Regions from separate parts of the Polycladomyces abyssicola genome, predicted to be linked through region 1. Evidence: riboswitches for the same ligand, from Rfam matches in the RefSeq annotation. Region 1 holds a riboswitch; the other holds the start of a gene.
What was found. Region 1 has a riboswitch for thiamine pyrophosphate ahead of KI215_RS14680 (ABC transporter substrate-binding protein). Riboswitches for the same ligand answer to the same signal wherever they lie in the genome.
Positions count from the first base shown of each region.

Region 2: another riboswitch for thiamine pyrophosphate. It lies ahead of KI215_RS10690 (thiamine phosphate synthase); the one in region 1 lies ahead of KI215_RS14680 (ABC transporter substrate-binding protein).

Region 1 is NZ_AP024601.1:2,948,199-2,956,310, reverse strand. It holds gene KI215_RS14690 (ABC transporter permease) at 1-674, opposite strand, end outside; gene KI215_RS14685 (thiamine-binding protein) at 658-957, opposite strand; gene KI215_RS14680 (ABC transporter substrate-binding protein) at 959-1,957, opposite strand; TPP riboswitch at 2,042-2,152, opposite strand; gene KI215_RS14675 (cell wall-binding repeat-containing protein) at 2,568-4,781, shown strand; gene KI215_RS14670 (DUF2283 domain-containing protein) at 4,937-5,338, shown strand; gene KI215_RS14665 (zinc-binding dehydrogenase) at 5,418-6,428, opposite strand; gene KI215_RS14660 (ATP-binding protein) at 6,792-7,238, opposite strand; gene KI215_RS14655 (PaaI family thioesterase) at 7,603-7,974, shown strand; partial or broken gene KI215_RS16400 (hypothetical protein) at 8,014-8,112, shown strand, end outside.
Region 2 is NZ_AP024601.1:2,114,041-2,122,152, reverse strand. It holds gene KI215_RS10730 (1-phosphofructokinase family hexose kinase) at 1-357, shown strand, start outside; gene KI215_RS10725 (hypothetical protein) at 439-711, shown strand; gene KI215_RS10720 (DedA family protein) at 1,000-1,608, shown strand; gene KI215_RS10715 (2Fe-2S iron-sulfur cluster-binding protein) at 1,643-1,936, shown strand; gene KI215_RS10710 (spore germination protein) at 2,096-2,305, shown strand; gene KI215_RS10705 (hypothetical protein) at 2,409-2,618, shown strand; gene KI215_RS10700 (hypothetical protein) at 2,641-2,847, shown strand; gene KI215_RS10695 (hypothetical protein) at 2,865-3,089, shown strand; TPP riboswitch at 3,170-3,273, shown strand; gene KI215_RS10690 (thiamine phosphate synthase) at 3,291-3,971, shown strand; gene thiO (glycine oxidase ThiO) at 4,001-5,125, shown strand; gene thiS (sulfur carrier protein ThiS) at 5,133-5,336, shown strand; gene KI215_RS10675 (thiazole synthase) at 5,341-6,108, shown strand; gene ftsW (putative lipid II flippase FtsW) at 6,248-7,390, opposite strand; gene rodA (rod shape-determining protein RodA) at 7,486-8,112, shown strand, end outside.

The DNA of each region.
Region 1 (8,112 bases):
ACCAACAAGATGGCCACAAAGACCCGATCCGTTCGGAAGGAGGAAGAGGCCAGTTGCATCATCACACCCAACCCGTCTTTTGCTCCCAGCCATTCCGCAATCACAGCACCCATCACGCTATAGGTGGCCGCCAGTTTGAATCCGGAAAAAAAGGAGGGAAGCGCGGACGGCCATTCCAGTTTAAAAAAGCGTTGCAGGCGCGAAGCTCCCGCCATTTCCATATACCTGATCAGTGTCCGGTCCGTTTGCTGAAAACCATCCAAGGTGGACACGGTAATCGGAAAAAAGCAGACCAGGGCCACGACCATCACTTTCGGTTCCATCCCAAAACCCAGCCAAAGAATGAGCAGGGGAGCGAGGGCGATCAATGGGATGTTTTGCGATAAGATCAGCAATGGGTATATCAATTTCCTCAAAAGACTGGACCAGTGCAAAAAGACGGCTGCCATCAAACCGATGGCCAGACCCAAGAGCAAGCCGCAGATGGCGATCCATGCGGTCGCGAACAAGTTTTCCGGGATGCGTGTCCACTCATGGACCAGGGTTGTGAAGATGCGGGAAGGGGCCGGCAACATCCAAGGATCAATGGACCATAGACGAACAGCCGCCTCCCACAAAAGCAGGAGGACGGCAAAAAACAGGATGGATGGTCCGTAGTTAAACCGTTTCATCATATTTTTGCGTCAACTCTTTCATGGTGATACCATCCACATTGTGATAGATTTTCACGTGCGAAAGGATGCTGCGACAGCCCATCTTCACCATTTCTTCATTCATTTTGGCCACGATGGCAAGGAGCTCGGGCAGTTCGCCTTCCATGGTTGTTTCCAGCGGACCGACCCGGAAAGGCACCCCAGCGTTTTGAATGATTTCAATTGCCCGGTCGACGTAGGGGAACACACTTTCCCCGCCCGGCGTATGCGGGAGAATTTGAATGCTCAAGAGTGTACTGGCCATCTCAATTTCCTCCTTGGGGCAAGAACTGATTGGTAAAAGCTTTACTCGGGTCAAAGTTGCCTTTGAGCAGCTTGTGCTCCTTCATCCAGTTGGCGTACCTGGCCCACACTTCTTGTTTTTGATGGCCCCAAACCGGCGCATCCGCTTGATAACGCGGGCTCAACCATTCTTGACTTTTCTTTACCAGCTTCGGATCGAGGTCAGGAACCGCTTTGGAAAGAATGGAAGCAGCATCGTCCGGGTGATCAATGGCATACTGATATCCTTTGCTCACGGCGCGCATAAACGCTTTGACTGTTTGCGGGTCCTGCTTGATCTCTTTTTCGCTCGTGATCAACACCGGAGTATAGTAATCCAGATCTTTGGAGTAATCGGTCAGATAAATGATGTTCAGCTTCATGCCGCGAAGTTCAGCTTCAATGCCCGTCCAACCGTAATAAATCCATGCAAAATCCACATTGCGTTTGACGATGGAAAAGAAATCCGCATTTCCTGTGTTGATGATTTTTACCTTGTTGGGATCCGCATGATCCCCTTCCATCAGCGACGTGATCATTTGCTTTTCAATCGGGGAACCCCAACCGCCATAGGTTTTGCCCTCAAAATCCTTGGGGCGCTTGATGTTTTTGTTTGCAGGTGAAGCGAATCCCGAAGTGTTATGTTGGATGACCGCCGCGATGGAGACGATGGGTATCCCTTGAGTACGTGCTTCGGTGACATTTTCTTGGTAGCTGACGCCAAACTGGGCGCGTCCGGAAGCCACCATTTGTTCAGCACCGCTCTGTCCCGGTTGAATAATATCCACATCCAACCCTTCTTGTTTAAAATAACCTTTTGCTTTCGCCACATAAAGGCCGGTATGGTTGGTGTTCGGGGTCCAGTCCAGAACGAGCGTCACTTTTTTCAGTCCTTTGCCCGATGAATCGGCCCCCGGCGTACTGCAGGCAGTGGCCATGACCAGCAGGAGAACCAAGCTCAAAAGCCATCCGATCCGTTTCATTGATAGATTCCACCTTTCAAAAAGAAATCAATCCATAAAAGAAAGCGCCTTCCTGATCCGGAGGCGCTGATATGCACAGAAAGCGAACGATTTTCGATCTTTCCCTACGCCGGAATTACCCGGATCAGGTTCCTAGGGTCAGTGTATCGGTACACTTTCTCAGCCGGCCATTATCCAGCTCCCCTCGAATATTCGATTGGTACGGGCTTCATTATACGAAAGCATATCGTTTTTGTCCATAAGAGGGAGGTGATGGAAAGATAAAAAGCCATCTTATCTCGAAAAGCGAACACAAGTAGAAACACTGTCCATCCCTTGAGGGTGTCCCAGTAACAAAAACCGTTCATCTCAAATACAACTTTTTCTATTGGATGAGATTAGGAAAATAGCTTGACTTAAAATAGCTAGAACTTAAAATATTCCTAGCGATGTCAATAGAAGAGGAGGGGACTCTGAGAAGCGCATTTCCGGGCTATACAGGTCGGCAGGAACGGATAGATCTGATTCAATTAATACAAGACAGAAAATTCGCTCAAACACTACTCGGTGTGATACCAGTCATTGATTCTTCCAAGATAAAACATCGCTGAATGGGAGAAGGGGGAATTTCATGCGGCGCCGGAAAAGTCGGCTCCTGATGTATTTGATGGCCGGAATCGCAGCTTTTGTGGCATTTTCCTTACCTGTATATCCCTCCAGTTGGGCCAAGCCTCCGGCGGTGAAGGTGATGGCTGACAATGTTCGTCACCAAATCTGGGGTGACTTCGCCAAGGGAAAAAGCCAAAACGTCAAGATGGAATTGGAAGGTAAACAAACGGTTCTGACACCGAAACAGACTGGTCAGGACGCGGTTTACACTTCGCCGGTCATCCGTTCATCCATTGTATTTACGGATGTCGGTGTCCACTGGAAAAATCGGGCTAAAAACAAGATCAAAGCACAGTCCAACACCCGAATCGACGTGCGCTTTTCTTCCGACGGTCATCATTGGTCTTCTTGGAAGGAGGCCGAAGTCGATGCGGACATGACACCGGGGCCTGGCCACTCGACCGAAACATTCAGCCAATTGATCTACGCCAACAACGGACGATATTTCCAATACCGGGTCCAGATGCATTCGAACAAAAACGTGGTTCCTCGCATTAAGGACATTCAGGTGACGTTCATCAACTCGCGCGATGGGAAAAAAGTGGAGTCCAAGAAGTCTTTCTGGGACATCCTGTTTGAAAAAGTCCACGCCGCAGCCAACAAGCCGGACATTGTCTCCCGAGCAGAATGGGGCGCGGACGAATCCCTGCGCTACAATGCGGACGGAACGGAAAAGTGGCCGCGCGAATACCATTCGGTTTCGCACATTTTCGTCCATCACACGGACACGCCCAACAATGATCCCGACCCCGCCGCTCGCGTGCGTGCCATCTATTACTACCACGCCGTGACCAAAGGCTGGGGCGATATTGCCTATAACGCCATCATCGGCAGTGACGGGCGGATCTACGAAGGGCGAAAAGGGCAGGACAACGATGTGCTGACCAACGGCGTTGTAGGTGCGGGTACGTATGGGTTTAACAAAGGCGGTTTTTCCGTCTCCCTCATGGGCGAGTATCAATCCACCCCGTTGCCCGCCAACATGCGTCAGGCATTGGTGAAATTGTTGGCGTACGTCGCCTCCATCAACAATATCGATCCGACGGGGAAATCGGATTTTGTTCGGGATTACGAAGTGACTGATCCCAACATTCCGAAGGTGGATCACGATGTGCCCAACATCGCCGGTCACCGGGATTCCAAGTACACGCCTGGCACCTACTGCCCCGGCGATTACGTGTACAACGATTTGCCACAAATTCGACAGGATGTGGCGGCGGCCATTCAGGAGAGCAACATCAACACAAACCTGAAACGGCTGGACGGTGCCAACCGTTATGAAGTGGCGGTCAATGTTAGCAAGGAGTTGGAGAACCGCGGCTTCTCCTCGGACACCATCCTGCTGGCACGCGGGGATTTGTACACTGATGCCTTGTCTGGCGGACCGCTTGCCGCCAAGTCGAAGTCCCCCATCCTGCTGACGTCTACCACCTCTTTGCCGACGTCGGTACAGATGGAAATCCAACGTCGTCATCCGGCCAAAGTGGTGATTCTCGGCGGAACAGGCTCCGTATCCACCAACGTGGAAGCGCAGTTGCGTAATCTGGGCGTCCCTGCTGACGGGATCACGCGAATCGACGGACCCAACCGTTTTGCCGTTTCCGCTTCCGTAGCGGAACAAGTGGTGAGCGGTACGCCCACCAACACAGCCATCATTGCCAGCGGATTGACGTTTCCCGATGCGCTGTCCGCCTCAAGCATTGCGGCACAAAGAGGAATGCCCATCCTGCTGGTGGGTACCAACAGCGTGCCTGACCCGATTATGCAGTTCCTGAACAATCATCCGGAGATCAACCAGTTCGTTATCGTGGGTGGTCCGGCGACTGTTTCTGATACGGTGAAAGCGCAGCTGGAGACCAAGGGTACGGTGACCCGCATCAGTGGTGCCAACCGCTTCGAAGTGGGTGTCAACCTGGCGAAGTATTTCAACATGAGCGCTTCCTCTCTCGTCTTTGCACGCGGGGATCAGAACTTCTTCGCGGACGCCCTGTCCGGGGGACCGCTCGCTGGTTTGACCGGTTCGCCGATCTTGTTGACGACACCCACCAAACTGCCGGTGGAAGTGGAAACCTATCTGTCCGAGAATCGTGGGGTATTCCAAAAAGGGTACATCCTCGGTGGAACAGGTTCTGTCTCCACTGATGTGGCACAAAAAATCTCCGGTTACATGCAGTGAACGAACACAACCCAGTGGTACATGCCGCTGGGTTGTTTTTTTAGGGAAAGAGGTTCATATTAGGAGAAAAACCTTTATCATCGCTTTTGTGTTGTCCATTTTGCTCATGGGAAGTACTACCTAAGATTAAAAGGGTGAGAAAGAAGGTGAGCATAATGAAAGCTCAAGTAACTTATGATGATTACGCCGGGATGGGATATATCTATTTCACCCCGCCTACACCGGGATGTGTCGTGAAAACTGTTGAGCTTGAAGTAAATTCGGATTTGATGTTGGATTTTGATCGAAACGGTCGACTGGTTGGAATCGAGTTGGGTGGTAAGACTTCGGATCGTCTTAAGGAATGGGCCGGTCGGAACCATATTTTTGAAAAGCATTTTCACCATGACAAGGGTTATTTTTTCAGATTCATGATGACGGATCTTCCCCATACTCTTCAATACGCCGTTGTTGAACATGTTGTTTTCCACTTCAAAGATGATCGTTACAACGATTTCATCGGGATTGATCTATATGATATTGATCAATATTCAGAGTCGTTTTTAGTTGGTAATTAGGATCCATACAGAAAAAGATTTTTCATAAAAAAGCCCCCATAAAGGGGGCTATTAAAGTTCAAAATAGAAGGAGACGGTTTTACTCGGGAATTTCCAGCAGGATTTTCCCGAACTGATCTCCCGCTTGCATCCGCTTCACTGCTTCGCTCGCCTGCTCTAACGGGAACGACCGATCGATCACCGGCCGGATTTCGTGCTTTTGGAAGAATGATAGCATCTGTTCGAACTCCTCAGCGTTCCCCATGGTGCTGCCGAGGATATCCAGTTGCTTCAAGAAGATGAGCGGCATAACCAGATTGGGGACCGGTCCTCGGGTCGCTCCGAAGGTGACGATACGTCCTCCCGGCTTCGTAATCCGGATGAGTTGGGAAAAGGTATCCCCACCGACGCTGTCTACGCACAGATCGGCCTGTCCCTCCATGCGCGCTTGCAGTTCCTTCACCCACTTCTCCGAGTTGACATTCACCCCGCCGGTTGCTCCCAGTTGAAGAGCACGTTCGATTTTTTCGTCGCTACGCGAGGAAACAAACACCCGAGCTCCGGCAGCTACAGCGATTTGGAGCAAAAAGGTGGCGACGCCGCCGCCGATTCCCGGAATGAAAACCGTCTCCCCCGGCTGAAGCCGCCCGCGGGTGATGAGCGCCCGGTAAGCAGTAAGCGCTGCCAGCGGAAGAGCTGCAGCCTCTTCCCAAGTGAGGTATTCCGGTTTCGGATACACGTTCTCCGCAGGCACTTTTACCAGCTGTGCATAGGTTCCGTCAGTGGGAACGCCCAAAATTTGAAAATCCGGCCCCTGAACCCTCGGGTTGTCCCCCCAGTTCAAGGTGGGATTAATCACCACTTCGCTGCCGACGGCGACGTTGTCTACTCCTTCACCGACGGCAGCGACGATCCCCGCCCCATCGGAACCGGGGATTGCCGGGAGTCGAATTCCGGGATATTGGTTGATCGTAATGAAATAATCCCTGCGATTGAGTGCCGCGGCCTTCAGACGGACGACCACCTCGCCCCGACCGGGAGTCGGATCTGGTACCTCCTCGTATCGCAGCTGTTCCGGACCGCCGAATTCTCTAAGTACGATTGCTTTCATCTTTCCTCCCTCATTTCTCTATACGATTTTACGTGTAATTAGAGCGTGTATGGTGAATAGTGTCCAAATGCTTTCCCAGTTCGCTCCACCTGCGCCCTCAATGAAGTGGGTCATGGCCGCTCTGACCCGGAGCGCAGGACGCGGGCAAAGTACGCTTCGCTTACAGGGAGTTGCCCGCGATTTCATTCCTACCCTTTCCGGGTCTTGGCTCGGTTGGGCTTGGTCAGTCGCTCACCTGGGAAATCATTTGCTCCCACACGAGTTACACGCCCTAGGGAAACACTTGTCCCATCTCTGTATTATCCCATTGCTTTCGCTATTTCTCATCCAGGTTCCTCCCGCCGGTCATTTTTACTGGGTTTTTCAGTCTAATTGATGAGGATTCACCTCAACAATTTTCGACCATCCTTCATTGTAAGTGGGATATTCCATTTTTGCCGCCATTTGATCAATCACGTATTCCGGGACGACTCTTTCACGTTCCCGATTTCGTCTTTTGCACTGCTCAACAGGAGTATTGATGATATGTATTTCTTTTTCATAATCTCGAAACATATCGATCACCCGAAGTCTTCTGCGGGCTTCAAGATGGGTTGAATCAATCACAACATCATAACCACGCTCTAAATATTCCTTTGCTCTACTATAAAGGGTATCGAACACTAACTCATTATTTCCCTGATACTGCACATCATCGAATAACTCCTTTCTGATCGCATCACTGGACAATACCGCACAGTGATCGAATTGGTTGGCATAAGTACTTTTGCCGGAGCCGGGAAGGCCCATCAGTACGATTAATTTAGACATGTTATCCCTCCCGATCAGGATTCAGCGTTATCATTCCCACAATTATCACGGTTGAATACCTGACAAACCGCTTATAATGGCTCTCCTCGATCAGATCAGTTACATAACATCTGTGTACGCTTCCCGTCAGATGGTATTTTTTCTAAAGACCGGGGAGTCGGTGTTCAAGCTGATGGGCGGCATGGGGACATCATCGGTTTTGGCGTTGTTGGCAGCTTGTCTACTCTTCTCATACAGTATGACATATGTACTGTGGGGGAGAAGGGATTGGGTGTAAGAGTCAACACTGAGGCGCAGAAGTTACCACAATATTAATATTTTTGTATATAATAAGACGTAAAACAGGGTGAAAGAAGGCAAAGTCATGTTCATCAAACAACCATTTGATGAATTCTTAGGTTTACAGTACAAAAGAGTAAATGAGGATCAAATAAACGTTTATTTACCTTTACAACCTTTGTTTTTGAACAGTTTAGGTGTTGTTCATGGTGGGATTATCTCTTCACTTGCCGATGTTGCGATGTGTAATGTTCCAGAAGTGGATGATCGTGGTATTCAAACAGTAGTGACAGTCGATCTGAAAGTCTCTTTTTTGCGTCCTGCTAAAGGAGAATTTTTGCTGGCTGATGCGCGTGTGATCAAAAAAGGAAAGAGTCTGATCCATTCTGAGTGCCTGATATATGATGATCAAAATACATTAGTTGCAAAAGCTGACGGGATTTTATATGTGATATAAGAACACCTTCAAGCTATTGGTAGCGGTATCCGTTTCTAATGCAAACAGCGCGGATACACCATCCACGCTGATCTGCATGGTGCGATTAACATCGCCAAAGCAATTTCAGGGTTAGCATAATACCACGGGCACTTCCGT
Region 2 (8,112 bases), 830 kb from region 1:
TTGGGGAAAGTGGTCTCATCCCGTGCAGAAACCATTGCGGCTGCCCGGGCGTTGGTGCGGGACATAGGGCAAACGGTGATCGTCACCGCCGGTTCCCAAGGATTGGCGGCAGTGGTCGGTGAAGAGACATTTTGGGTAACGCCGCCCACCGTTCAGGCGGTCAATCCCGTCGGGAGTGGGGACGCTTTTTTGGCCGGTTGGCTTGCTGCCTCCCATCAGAAGAAAAGCGGGGAGGAAGCGCTGGCATTGGCGACGGCGTGTGCCGCCGCCAATGTGCTGCGAGAGACGGCAGGGATCGAAAAACAGCAGGTATGGGCGTTGTTGAAAGAGGTTCGCGTGGAAAAAGTGATAGACTAATATTCAGCAAACTATCTTGAAATCGGCTCAATACCTTACAATGATGGATTGGATTCATCATTGATGAGGAGGGGTCATATCATGTGGACATGGAAGTATTTTGCGAACTGGGATTTGGAAACGCCTGAACAGCCGCTCACGGAATCAGAAGCCCATGAGCGGGATGAAGAACTGGAACCCTATGTGGTAGTGGTCAAACAAGACGGCCAACCTCGGTATGTGGTGGATTCAGGTGCAATTCCTTCAGCTACGGCCTCATTTATTTGGACAAAAATCGGCAAGCGGAGCGTATGGATTTTTATACCATCATGGATGCGATGGGCGATGACTTTCTGTTTCTGGAGTCAGTTATAGAATGGAAAAGGGTGGAAGGAATACGGATTCAATCGTTCTATCGGAACATGCAACAGGTTACATCATCGTTTGGGCACGGACGAGTGCTTCAAAGAAGAAACAGTGGAGTACGATTTGGCGGATCATATTCGGGAAACGGTCTCATTCGGTGATTATCACTCACTGCTGCCTGAGGTCGATGAATTCACTACAGACTGTTAACATCACATTGCTTTGGAATCAAAAGAAAGTATGGTATCCTATTATTTGACGCGAATGCCGCGAACGGTTTTCAAACGGGGTTGAAACATGGAACAAACGTTGATGGAATGGTTATTGGAGTACGGATATATCGGTATTTTCCTGTTTCTGGTATTCGGCATCGTCGGATTGCCGTTGCCAGATGAGATCATGATGACGTTTGTCGGATACCTTTCTTCCGTCGGCCGGCTCAATCTATATTTGGCGTTTGCCAGTGCGCTGATCGGTTCCTTGTGTGGGATTACTGTCAGCTATTTGTTGGGCTGGCGATTGGGGTATCCGTTTTTGAAAAAGTATGGACCAAAGTTTTTCATCACACGACGTCGATTGCGCATTACGCAGTTTTTGTTTCGTAAATACGGCAATTGGGTGTTGTTCTTCGGTTACTTCATTCCCGGTGTGCGCCATGTGACGGCTTATTTGGCAGGGATCTCCAACCTCCCATGGACCAGGTTCGGCCTGTTCGCCTATACCGGCGGGTTGTTTTGGTGCCTTACGTTTATCGGTTTGGGTTATCAGGTAGGTGCTAATTGGGAAAACGCGCTCCATCTATTGCATCGCTATGGTATGGATTTATTGTGGATCGTGGTTCCCCTCGTATTGGTCTGGATCGGTTGGGCGATTTGGCAGAGTCGGGTGGATTCCGACACAAAGTGATGGATCATGATAGGAACGGGGGATAGAAGCGACCATGCCCAAAGTGATTGTGGAAGAAGGTGGGGACACGCATCAATTTGAAGTGGAGGAAGGGGCCAATTTGCTGTTGGAGGCCACCTTGCGATCCGTTCCCGTTCCTTTTTACTGTACGACGGGCAGATGTGGTACCTGCCGAGTAAAGGTGGAGGATGGGGAAGACCATCTCAATGCAATTGGGGAGTTGGAAAGATATCGGCTGGGGGACGAGGAAACAGTGTCCGGTATGCGCCTGGCCTGTCAGGTTTACATATACGGCGATGTCAAGGTGCGTGTGCCTGCTTCTTCCTGAATCCCCTTCGCAATCGTCTCCACTTTTCCGGAACAACCCGGAAGGTGGGCTTTTTTTATTGGGTATGGGCAAATGCCCATTTTGGTATGCCCATGTTTCGAAATGGGACGCCTATCATACTGTAATATAGGCGATGGCTGAGATGAGGAGGAGTTCCCATTGATTATCAAGCTAGGGGTATTAAAGGTAAATGCCGTGACGACGACCTCATCCATCACGGTGGGAACGCATTTGACTTATTATCCGTTCAGTTTGCAAAAGAACAACGTGGGAACCTCGACGACCGGTGACCACGCGGTGATCCGCACGGTCAACCCGATCGTCGATCCGGACGTGAATGATCACCCTGTTCTCATTCAACAGGTCTAAGGGAATGGGTCATACCACAAGGAATCCGACCGTGCATCGATTCGGAAAGTGATGCACGCGATAGGGATGAGACACGCCCTAGGTCAGACAAGGAGGAAGTTCGATGCCCATCTCGATTGGCGGAATCAAGGTAAACACTGTGACAAACGATGCCAACGTTCATATGGCACCCTTGACGGTAGAATGGGCGCCATTCAGCTTTATCAAGGAAAACATTGCTCATCTTGGTTATGGGGATCACGGATGGTTGGAAGAGTGGGCGGCAATCATGGACGAGGATTTGAAGGATTGTTTATGGGGACAGCGCAAGTAAGAAACAATAAGGAGGAAGACGCATGCCGTTCGTGCTTAAAATCAACACCGTCTCCACCACAGGTCAACTGAATGTGGCGCCGGTCAACTTTTTGGTCAATCAGGAGAGCTTCTCGAAAACCAACGAGGCCAACAGCAACGCGGGTGATTTGACGGTGTCCGTCGTATTCGGACCGTTATTGGACTCCGATGTGGTGGATACCCCCATTTTTCAAGTCAAAGGGGTTTGAGCAAAGGAGGGAATGCCGTGATTTCACCCATGGTGATCGGGGCACTGTCCGTCAACGAGATTTCCAACGTGGGCAAGGTTAATGTTTCCCATGGTTTGAACTTCCTCGCCCACAACAGAAGCATCATCAAAGCGAATGTGACCAACTTTTACATCGGAGACGCTTCTGTCCATCAAATTGTGTCTCCGATCAACGACCGGGATATCATAGATACGGCGATCATTCAGGTAAAAGCGGTTTAACGTCGTCCAGCGTCACCGATCGACAGTTGACGTCGGGTAATCGGGATTGTTAGAATAGAGAAAAATGTGATACGTTGCATTTCCACCACTAGGGGTGCACCATGGGTGCTGAGAAAGGCGCGAGCCTTAACCCTTTGAACTTGACCTGGGTAATGCCAGCGAAAGGAAGTGGGGGAAGGTTGATGTTCAGGAGAGGTTTACGTGCATCCAACCGGTATCCCCATGGATACCGGTTTTTTTATGGTCAGAGGAAGTGACATTCCGATGGAAGTGCATGTGATCACGGACCAGCGGCATACCTGGGAGCAAATTCATCAGGTGGCGAGGCAGGCGGGGCCGTATATTGACCGCTTTCATCTGCGATTGAAAAACAGGCCGGCACGAGAGATATGGAGCTGGGGCAAACGTCTGTTGGAAGAGGGATGGCTCACACGTGACCAGCTGGTGGTGAACGATCGGATGGATATCGCCCTTTCTCTGGGATGTGGAGGGGTACATCTGCCGGAAAAGGGATTGCCGCTGCCGGAGGTCAAACCGTTGGCAAGCGGCTTGTGTGTGGGCCGTTCGGTACATTCGCTGGAAGAAGCACTTCGATCCGAACAGATGGGGGCGGATTACATATTATTCGGCCATGTATTTCACACGGCGTCCAAATCGGGCATTCCTCCGCGGGGATGTGCCGAATTGGCCCGCATCGTCCGCGCGGTGCGCATTCCAGTTATCGCAGTGGGTGGGATTACCGTCGAAAATATGGCCGAGGTAGCGGAAACGGGATGTGCCGGTATTGCCGTGATTTCGGCGGTAATGGATCATCCCCGGCCGGATGAGCAAGCACGCAAATTGCGGGAAATCGCCCGGCGCTTCAAAGACACCAACGAGTAAATTCCCGATGCGAAAGGAAGGAGCAAACTGTGCAAACACAGGACGTAATTGTCATCGGTGGCGGTGTGATCGGCTGTTCGATCGCCTATTACCTGGCAAAAAAGGGGGCTGACGTCGTGGTCCTGGAGCGGGACCGCATAGGCGCCCACGCTTCATCCGCAGCGGCTGGAATGCTGGGTGCACAGGTGGAAATGGCTTTTCCGGGCCCCATGAGCGACCTTTGCTTCCGCAGCCGGGCGATGTTCCCTGAATTGGGGCGTGAATTGTATGAACGAACCGGTTTGGACATCGAGCTGAACACCGCAGGGTTATTGCGGGTGGCATGGGATCGGACAGAAGCGGAAGAATTGCGTGACCGTGCGCGTTGGCAGCGGGAATTGGGCGGTCGGGCGGAATGGTGGGAGACTCGTTCGGTTCGCGAGGACGAACCCGAAGTGAGAGCTGATATCACAGGCGCGCTATTTTTGCCGGATGATGCCCAGGTGTCGGCTCCCAGGCTGACGTTGGCGTTCGCTCGGGCCGCACAGGCATTGGGTGTGCGGTTACTGGAAGGATGTGAAGTGACGGGTTTTCTCACCGACGGTGACCAAGTGACGGGTGTAGAAACTGTGGTTGGGACTTTCCGCGCAGGTGCCGTGGTGTTGGCCGCCGGGGCGTGGAGCGGTGTGTTGGCACGACGACTGGGGCTCAACTTGCCGGTATTTCCGGTGAAAGGAGAATCGCTCGCTCTTCGTCCGAACCGCCTGCCGCATCGAAAGACACTGTTTGCTCACGGGTGTTACCTGGTGCCCAAAGCGGACGGCCGCATTGTCGTAGGCGCGACGGAGAAGGAGCATGATTTTTCCCCGGGTGTTTCGCTGGGAGCGATTCACCGGTTGGCTCATGAAGCGACCCGACTGGTCCCTTCATTGGCTGAAGCCGATGTATTGTCGTACTGGTCGAGCGTTCGTCCCGGTTCCGGGGACGGGTTGCCGTTAATGGGCCGGTTGGAGGCGGTTCGTGGCCTGTACGTTGCATCCGGCCATTTCCGCAACGGGATATTACTGAGTCCGATCACAGGTGCGCTGATGGCGGAGTTGATCTCCGGCACGGCGGTGCCGGAACTGGCGCCGTTTTCGCCGGATCGTCTCTTGGAATCAACGGCGAGGAGGTGATTCGGGAGTGCGTATTCAGTTAAATGGACAGCCCTATGACTTGCCCGCGGAGGTGGACACGGTTGAGCGGTTGATTCAACACCTACAGTTGGAACGGCGGATTGTGGTTGTGGAACACAATCGGCGCGTGTTGGAGAAGGAAGACCATGCATCGGCGGTTTTGCGAGAAGGTGATGCGTTGGAGATTGTCCATTTTGTGGGAGGAGGCTAAAAGTATGCTGACCATAGGCAAGTATACGTTTCAATCTCGATTGTTTCTTGGAACGGGGAAATTTTCTTCCTTGGACGTTCAACGGGAAGCGGTGGAAGCATCCGGAGCGGAAGTGTTGACGTTTGCGGTTCGTCGATTGAACATCAGTGATCCCAACCAGCCCAACTTTTTGGAAAACCTGGATTTGAGCAAGTATACCCTGTTGCCCAATACGGCGGGCGCTACTACCGCAGAGGAAGCGGTACGGATTGCCCGACTCGCTCGCGCATCCAAACTGTGCGATATGATCAAGGTGGAAATTATCGCCGATCCGAAAACACTGCTGCCCGATCCGGTGGCGACGCTGGAGGCGACCAAGATCTTGGTGGAAGAAGGTTTCACCGTGCTTCCCTATACGAACGATGATCCAGTGATAGCCAAAAAATTGGAAGAAGCCGGAGCCCATGCGATCATGCCGGGCGGGTCACCGATCGGAACGGGACTGGGTCTGCTCAATCCGTACAACCTCAGTTGGATTATCGAGCAATCCCAAGTGCCGGTAATCGTCGATGCGGGCATCGGTTCTCCGGCTGATGTGGTGCAAGCAATGGAATTGGGCGTAGACGGGGTGTTGCTCAATACTGCAGTGGCCGGGGCAGAAGATCCGGTAAAAATGGCCCGTGCGATGCGGTTGGCGGTTGAGGCGGGGCGTCTGGGCTTCGAAGCGGGGCGTATCCCCAAAAAACGTTATGCCAGTGCAAGCAGTCCGATGGAGGGCATGGTGACTGCATGAGCAAGATATGATATGGTATGATATGGTTGACAATCAAGGCTGTTCTCGAGGGGAACGGCCGAGTGGTTGACAAAGTCTGCAGGGCTGTTCCCGCTGGAACAGCCCTGTTCAGGTTCGGAAAGTCTCCTGATTCGCGTTTTTAACTCCCAGAAACGGAAACAGGTCCTCGGGATTTTTTCTGTTTGGCCGGTATGTTGGTGTAACGGGAGATGTTGAGCAGGATGCCCAAAGAGGCCATGCTCAGCATTAACGAGGAACCGCCATAGCTGATGAACGGCAACGGTACACCGGTAACCGGGAGCATCGCGGTCACGACACCGAGATTGGACAAGGCTTCGATTCCGATGAGGGAGGTAATGCCGATTCCGAGCAGCATGCCGAACTGGTCGGGTGCCCGCAGGGAAATGCGAATCCCGCGCAAAATGAGCGCGATAAAGAGGGCGATCAGCAGCGTTCCACCGATGAAGCCTAGCTCTTCCGCCACGATGGCGAAGATGAAATCGGTGTGCGCTTCCGGAAGGTAGGCCATCTTTTGGATGCTGTTGCCCAATCCGGAGCCAGATAATCCGCCGGGGCCGATCGCATACAGGGACTGAATGATCTGATAGCCGTCCGCGGTAGGATTTTTCCACGGGTTGAACAGGGTGGTGAGCCGCTTGATTCGGTACGGCTCCATGATCATCACCCACATGAGGACCGGTATCCCGGTCGATAAGAGTAACAAAAAGTGGCGGAATCGCAATCCCGCACAAAAGATGACCACCATGCAGGAGGATAGGATGATGATGGTGGTACTGTAGTGCGGTTCGATCACGATCAGAGAGCAGAGCAGACCCAACACGATCAAAGGTGGTAATACAGCTCGTTTGAAACTGTCCATGACCGGTTGTTTCTTGGTCATAATGGATGCCGTATAAATCAACGCGCTTAATTTGACCAGCTCCGACGGTTGGAAGCTCATCGGCCCCAGTTCGATCCAGCGACGAGCTCCCTTCACCTCGACACCGACGCCGGGAATGAGCACGGCGATCAGGAGCAGGATGCTGATCAACAAAATCGTACCGACAAATCGTCGATAAATGGTGTAGGGTATGTTGGCCGCCACAAAAAAGAGAAATAATCCGGCTGCTGCCCATATTAACTGCCGTTTAAAAAAATAGTAACTGTCACCATAATCGGTTAATCCTTTATAGTAGCTTGCGCTGAATACCATGACCAAGCCGAATCCCATTAGGATGAACGCGATCAGGATCAGCCAAAAATCAGGTTTCCCTCGTCTCATGGCAAATCCCCTCGATGTTATGTATTTAAAAGTACTCACATCCTATGTTAGCATGGACATGCAGAAGAATCATATGAAAAAGCAGGTGTGAGCAGATGACGCACAAATGGAAGCGATCTCTCATATCACTGGACTACCCGCTCATCGTATTGGTCCTGCTTTTGGCCGTCATTAGCATTCTCTCCATATCCAGTGCCACCTACACGTCAGACTCCTCTTATGTGAGCAAACAAATCGGGTGGTATGTACTGGGTATTCTGCTCATGACGGCCGTTCTCCTGTTTGATTACCGCAGTTTGGCGCAGGGCAGATTTGTGTACGTGTTGTATGTTTTAGGATTGATCCTGTTGATGTTGGTCTGGGTCCCCGGCTTGGGCGTCAAGGTTAAGGGAGCACAAGAATGGATTCGCATCGGTTCGTTTCAATTCCAACCGTCGGAGCTCATGAAGATCATTTTGATTCTCACCATAGCCAAACATTTGGCGGAAGTGAAGCGACTCCCCCTGCGCGATTACAAAACGCTGGGCAAAATCGGTTTGTTGTTTGCTGTGCCCTTTTTGATTATCCTGAAACAGCCCGATCTCGGAACCGCATTGGTCCTTGTGGGGATTTTGGGCAGCATGCTGCTGGTGGGCGGTCTGGATTGGCGATGGATTCTCACTGGTGTGGTAATCGTGGTCATCGTTGTCGGCACGGTATTGGGATTGTACGTTACGAAAAGT